2 regions of the Bacillus sp. NEB1478 genome follow, and region 1 is predicted to be linked to the other one. Evidence: a T-box and tRNA genes for the amino acid it is inferred to sense, from the RefSeq annotation. Region 1 holds a T-box; the other holds one or more tRNA genes.
The links. A T-box is a leader RNA that pairs with one kind of tRNA and senses whether it is charged. The one in region 1 lies ahead of pheS (phenylalanine--tRNA ligase subunit alpha), so its partner is inferred to be a tRNA-Phe.
Positions count from the first base shown of each region.

Region 2: it encodes a tRNA-Phe, which carries the amino acid that the T-box ahead of pheS (phenylalanine--tRNA ligase subunit alpha) is inferred to sense. The anticodon was not compared.

Region 1 covers NZ_CP134049.1:1,229,863-1,233,267, forward strand. The annotation lists gene RGB74_RS05885 (dUTP diphosphatase) at 1-439, shown strand, start outside; gene sspI (small acid-soluble spore protein SspI) at 466-672, opposite strand; gene RGB74_RS05895 (TrmH family RNA methyltransferase) at 779-1,543, shown strand; T-box leader at 1,627-1,849, shown strand; gene pheS (phenylalanine--tRNA ligase subunit alpha) at 1,890-2,924, shown strand; gene pheT (phenylalanine--tRNA ligase subunit beta) at 2,942-3,405, shown strand, end outside.
Region 2 covers NZ_CP134049.1:1,564,930-1,568,334, reverse strand. The annotation lists gene RGB74_RS07620 (MFS transporter) at 1-71, opposite strand, end outside; gene RGB74_RS07615 (hypothetical protein) at 174-413, shown strand; gene RGB74_RS07610 (superoxide dismutase) at 508-1,119, opposite strand; tRNA gene RGB74_RS07605 (tRNA-Phe) at 1,332-1,407, opposite strand; tRNA gene RGB74_RS07600 (tRNA-Ser) at 1,793-1,885, opposite strand; tRNA gene RGB74_RS07595 (tRNA-Ile) at 1,893-1,969, opposite strand; tRNA gene RGB74_RS07590 (tRNA-His) at 1,996-2,071, opposite strand; tRNA gene RGB74_RS07585 (tRNA-Met) at 2,091-2,167, opposite strand; tRNA gene RGB74_RS07580 (tRNA-Asn) at 2,172-2,246, opposite strand; gene RGB74_RS07575 (DUF456 domain-containing protein) at 2,387-2,875, opposite strand; gene RGB74_RS07570 (Na/Pi cotransporter family protein) at 3,381-3,405, opposite strand, start outside.

The sequences.
Region 1 (3,405 bases):
AGAACATCAACTTAACAATGAAGATTTATATGAAAAAAGACGATTAGCATTCCTTGTTGAACTGGGAGAGCTTGCAAATGAAACAAGATGTTTTAAGTATTGGAGTACAAAATCGCCATCTCTAAAAGAGACCATTTTAGAAGAATATGTTGATGGCTTGCATTTTGTATTATCAATAGGGATTGATTTGGAAATTACTGATATTCAGCTGCCAGATGAGGTAAAACTGCAAACAAAAATGGACAATATAGAATTGACGGACGTTTTTTTATCTTTATATCAAGCGGGATCCAAAAAGCTGTCTATAAATGAGTTTGTATTATTTTTTGAGGATTTCATGGGGCTAGGTTCAAAGCTTAAGTTTAGTTATGAGGAGATTGAAGCGGCATACCTTGAAAAAAATCTTGTAAATCATGAGCGTCAAAATTCTGGATATTAATAAAATAAAACCCGGAGAACCGGGTTTTATTTTAAACCATTAGATAAAGTGGTTAAGATTTCTTCTTTTTTTTGCTCGTCTGAATTTTTCCAGATTACTTCAAAAAGGACACCAAGACCAGGTAGCATTTTTTCTTCTCCGCTTTCGATCGCATCTACAATTGTATCCTGCAGCTGTTCTTTATTATTTCCTGTAACGTTATGCAATACTGCTTTTCTTAAATCAAGATTCATTGGATAAGCACCTCTATTAATTTTTTTCTTTTTTTATTGTGTACGTTTTGTACTTATTTTATGAATGAATAATAAATATTTTATGATTTAAAGGAGTTAATTCAATATGAAGTACATTGAATCCGAATCAAATCCATCCATTAAACAGTGGAAAAAATTACATACTAAAAAAGAGAGGGAGAAAACAGGGACATTTTTATTGGAAGGACCCCATCTTGTAGAGGAAGCCATATCTTCTGGAGCAAAGTTAGTGCATATTATTATTGAAGAGAACTTTGAAATACAAGAAGATTGGTTAAAAGAAAAATTTATTTTATGGTCAGTTTCTTCAAAATTAATGAAAATGCTATCTGAAACAGAGAAACCTCAAGGGATTATTGCTGTTTGTGAAATGCAGCCAGAACCTGATGAATTGTTAAAAGAAAATGGTCGTTATTTATTTGTTGATGGCGTCCAAGATCCAGGTAATCTTGGGACAATTATTCGCACCGCAGATAGTGCTGGTTTGAATGGTGTTATTTTGGGTGAAGGTACCGCCGATCTTTATAATGGGAAAACAGTTCGTTCTACACAAGGGTCTCTCTTTCATTTGCCAATTGTAAAAAGAGATCTCCAAACCGCTTTATATGAATGTAAATCGTTAAATATTCCAGTGTATTCGACATCACTCCAAAATGCGGTTGATATGAGAGAAGTTCCAGAGTCGGATGGATTTGCTTTAATTGTAGGTAATGAGGGTGCAGGTGTTCAGCAATCACTGCAGAATGAATCAACGATGAATGTCAAAATACCGATTTTCGGTAAGGCCGAATCTTTGAACGTCTCAGTAGCTACAGGTATTCTTCTTTATGAACTTCAACGTAAAAGATAACCTTTTTCGGGCAATATACGTGAGATGCGTTGCAATTTCTAATTTTTATCATATATAATGGAACAAGACCAAATGAAAATAAAATAATAACGTTGATGGAGAATAGTAAATAAACAACCGCCAATTAGGGAGGAAATGTCCAGGACTGCAAGCATTTCTTTGGTAGGGGTTATCGAATTCACTCCTGAGTTGTCACCTGAAAAATACGAGTAGGGCTGACCGGTGAAGAGCCGTTACTTTAATGAAGTGAACAGTGTTTTTAATCATTGTTAAATTGGGTGGTACCGCGAACTCCTCGTCCCTTATTGGATGAGGAGTTTTTTATATTTAAAGGAGGGGTTGTAAGGTGAAAGAACGTTTAGAAGCCTTAAAATTGGAAGCAATCGGAAAAATACAAGAAAGCCATGATCTTAAAGACCTGCAAGCTGTTAAAATATCTTACTTAGGGAAAAAAGGTCCCATTACTGAAGTGTTAAAAGGAATGGGGAAATTATCAGCAGAAGAAAGACCTGTTATTGGGGCTTATGCAAATGAAGTAAGAGACAGTATTCAGCTTGAAATAGATAAAAAGCAAGCCACTCTAGAAGAAGCTGCGATTTCCGAAAAATTAGCGAAAGAAATGCTGGATGTAACATTGCCTGGAAGACCGGTGAAACATGGGAATGCTCATCCCCTTACATCAGTAGTTACTGAAATTGAAGATTTATTTTTAAGCATGGGCTTTACGATTGCAGAAGGTCCTGAAGTAGAAACAGATTACTATAACTTTGAGGCGCTTAATTTACCGAAAAACCATCCTGCCCGTGATATGCAAGATTCGTTCTTCATTACAGAAGATATCTTGCTTCGAACACAAACATCACCTGTGCAGGCGAGAACAATGGAAATGCACGAAGGAACAGGACCGGTAAAAATTATTTCTCCTGGTAAAGTGTATCGACGTGATAATGATGATGCGACACATTCTCATCAATTTATGCAAATTGAAGGTTTAGTCGTTGACCGTAATGTTCGTCTTAGCGACTTAAAAGGAGTTCTAGAAACATTTGCTAAGAAAATGTTTGGTGAAGATCGCAAAATCAGATTACGCCCAAGCTTTTTCCCTTTTACAGAGCCGTCCGTTGAAATGGATATTTCTTGCTTTAAGTGCAGTGGAAAAGGCTGTTCAATTTGTAAGCAAACAGGCTGGATTGAAATTTTAGGAGCAGGTATGGTACATCCAAACGTCCTTGAAATGGCAGGTTTCGATTCTAAAGAATATACAGGCTTTGCATTTGGTATGGGTCCAGAGCGTATCGCGATGCTTAAGTACGGAATAGATGATATCCGTCATTTTTATGCGAATGATATCCGGTTCTTAAAACAATTCAAAAATGTGTAAACGGGGGAGGATTTAAATTGTTAGTATCTTATAACTGGCTAAAAGAATATGTAAATGTAGAAATTAGTCCTGCAGATTTAGCAGATAAAATAACGAAAAGCGGTATTGAAGTTGAAGTTGTTGAAGCATTAAACAAAGGGGTTAGCGGAGTTGTTGTAGGGCATGTCCTTGAATGCATTCAGCATCCAAATGCTGATAAACTGAGAGTATGCAAAGTGGATATCGGACAAGAAGAAGTTTCACAAATCGTTTGTGGAGCACCAAACGTTGCTGAAGGACAAAGAGTTGCAGTAGCTGTTCCTGGTGCTGTTCTTCCAGGAAACTTTAAAATTAAAAAAGCAAAGCTGCGTGGGGAAGAGTCATTAGGTATGATCTGCTCTCTGCAGGAATTGGGTATCGACACAAAACTTGTAGCAAAAGAATATTCCAGTGGAATCTTTGTAATGCCGTCTGATGCTGTACCTGGAAGTGATGCGCTCGA
Region 2 (3,405 bases), 340 kb from region 1:
CCGCCTACTAACAAAAGTAAAAAAAGATCTTTCGGGTACTGGTCGTTTTCCATGAACTTTTTCAATATCATGTTGTTCGCCCCTTTACATATCGTCGTTAGTGTCTTTCAAGACAAAAGGAGCTATTCACTTTTTAGCTAATTGGATTTTATTGTATAAAGGAGAATCTCTATATGTTTGAATACCGAATTTATAATGAGGATGTACAGACAATTATTTTTTCATTAAGAAAGGAAGAGTATCAATTGCATGAGGGGTTCTTACGGTATCATGGAGATTATATTTGGTATTTTCAAGCAAAAAATATTTTCGTAATACAATCTCAAAATCCATTTGGAGATGGAAACATGCTTCTTGATGAAATACTGCTTAAACTGGCAAAAACGTTCAGCGTGCATGATATCTGTTTATAATATAGAGCTCTTATTTCTCTGGTTCCGCATGATTTCTAATATTAAAAAAATGAACAAAAAAAGCTGCTGGAGATCCCAGCAGCTTTTTTGTAAATTATTTAGCCTCGTTGTAGCGTTTTTCAACTTCATCCCAATTTACAACATTCCAAAATGCATTAATGTAATCTGGGCGTTTGTTTTGGTATTTTAGGTAATACGCATGTTCCCAAACATCCAATCCAAGAATTGGTGTCTTACCTTCCATAACCGGGTTGTCTTGGTTTGGAGTACTTGTCACTTCAAGTTCGCCATTGTTAACTACAAGCCAAGCCCAGCCTGATCCAAATCTTGTTTTTCCAGCGTTTGCAAATTCTTCTTTAAAAGCATCAAGGCTTCCAAATTTGTTGTTGATTTTGTCAGCAAGTTCACCAGATGGAGCATTAGCACCGCCTGGAGCAATAACTTCCCAGAACAAGCTGTGGTTAGCATGACCTCCACCATTGTTTCGAACAGCGTTTTGAATGTCTTGCGGAAGAGCGTTTAAGTTTGAAAGAAGATCCTCAAGACCCTTGCTTTCAAATTCAGCTTTACCTTCAAGAGCAGCATTCAAATTGTCAACATACGTTTTGTGATGACGACCGTGGTGAATTTCCATTGTCTCTTTGTCGATATGCGGTTCAAGTGCGTTTGTTTCATAAGGTAATGCAGGCAGTTCAAATTTAGCCATGTTCATTTCCTCCTTAGAATATGTAGAATTTTTTTGATTTCAAGGGAACCTTGAAACGTGAAACCATTTAGTCAACTTACTTGTTTAAAAAGTGATGTAAATGATTAATTTTACCTTATCAAATTTACACTAAAACTTCAATTCTTAAACACTAATACATTTTTATATAGAAAAAAACCTTACGAAAATTCGTAAGGTATGATATGTATACATGGTGGCTCGAGACGGAATCGAACCGCCGACACGAGGATTTTCAGTCCTCTGCTCTACCGACTGAGCTATCGAGCCAAGAAGTATTATTTGTCCGCCGGTTCCCTGTCTCTTCCTCTAATAAGAAGCACTGCGGGAATATCCGTCGAGACAACTCGTAGTTTTAATCACGGTGTTTTGCTCGTGACTGAGCTATCGAGCCAAAAATTTCAAAAACTAAAATTTTTGATTTTTATTAAAATACTGTGTCTCTTCCTCTACCAGCTTATCTACTATGTGTATCCGTCGAGACAAATCGCAGCCTAATCGTGAAGTAACGCTCTTAGCTATCGAGCCAAGAAGTATTATTTGTCCGCCGGTTCCCTGTCACTTCCTCTAAAAAGAACCACTTCGGGAATATCCGTCGAGACAACTCGTCGTTCATTATGTTGTAAAGCTCGAAGCTACCGAGCTAAAAAAAATGTGGAGGAGGTAGAGGGATTCGAACCCCCGCGGGTCGTTAAACCCCTGTCGGTTTTCAAGACCGATCCCTTCAGCCGGACTTGGGTATACCTCCTCGATTTTGGTGGACCCTGTAGGACTCGAACCTACGACCAATCGGTTATGAGCCGACCGCTCTGACCAACTGAGCTAAGGGTCCATGAAAAAAATTATGTAAGTGATAAATGGGGCGGACGAGGGGAATCGAACCCCCGAATGTCGGAACCACAATCCGATGCGTTAACCACTTCGCCACGACCGCCATCGTGGTAAAAACATTTTGGTAGCGGCGGAGGGAGTCGAACCCACGACCTCACGGGTATGAACCGTACGCTCTAGCCAGCTGAGCTACACCGCCAAAATGGCTCCACAGGTAGGACTCGAACCTACGACCGATCGGTTAACAGCCGATAGCTCTACCACTGAGCTACTGTGGAATAATGAATTTACTTTGTTAAGGACAAGAACTACTATAGCATGTATTCGCAAACAATGTCAACAACATTTTCAAACGAACACATGTACTTTTTTAGAACAAAAATAATATAGCACGGCTCAAGGTTTTAATCAAGACTGTTTATAAAACTTGATAATAAAAGTAGCCGATCATAAGGGCTTGCGTTATCACTTTGATTACAGTTGTACCTACGAATGCCAATACAGTACCTATTCCAATTGAAACAGAAGACTTAAATCCTTTTCTATGAAAAATGAGCTCGGCAAGTACCGCTCCTAAAAATGGTCCAATAATAATATTTGCTACAGGGATAGGAATTACTAATGGACCAACAAGCAAACCTATCGTACTGCCCCACATAGCCGCTTTGGATCCTCCCTTTTTCTTAATTGCATAAGCATTTCCTGCGTAATCAATCACGAATAGACTAATGAACAACAAGACTTGGATTATGATAAATAACGGGGTAAATGGATCAAATGAAAAGGCAAACCCATAAATCAAAAAACCACCCGCTAAAAATAAAACACCAGGTAAAATTGGATATATTAAAGCAATAAAACTAATAACAAAAGCTAGTGCAATCAATATCCAGTACAATATATCCATTGTTTTCCCCTTTCTTTCATAATGAAAGGCTGTTTTCTAAAAGATTGTTTCTTTTCAAATCTCGTTTTTATTATCTTCTTAGACAGTTGATTGGAGTGGAAGGTAGCGAGACTCCTCGAAAATGAAAATCACATTTTCTTCGTGCGATGTAACGCTGTCGAAGCTTTCCTTGTCCTGCGGGACAGGCGGGCAGGTGAGACACTTATACGTGAAGCGTGCGAATGTGGCTCACCGCCTACCCCGTGGAAAGCGAGCGACCTGGAACGGAAATCAACTACTTTCAAAAGTAACAATGAATACGAATACAGCCTTTCTAAAAGATTGTTGCTTCTGGCTCGAGAATTGATCCTCCAATATGGATCTTCATCTATCTTCTACTGTGGGCACACCGCACGCCCGATGAAAGCGAGCATCCTGTAACGAAAATCAACAACTTCCAAGAAGAGTGACAATAGTTACTAATGAGCTTTAAAAGTTATCAAGTGAAGCTCTCTTGATTTTTAGTTTACTTTTCTAAAACGGCTTCTGCA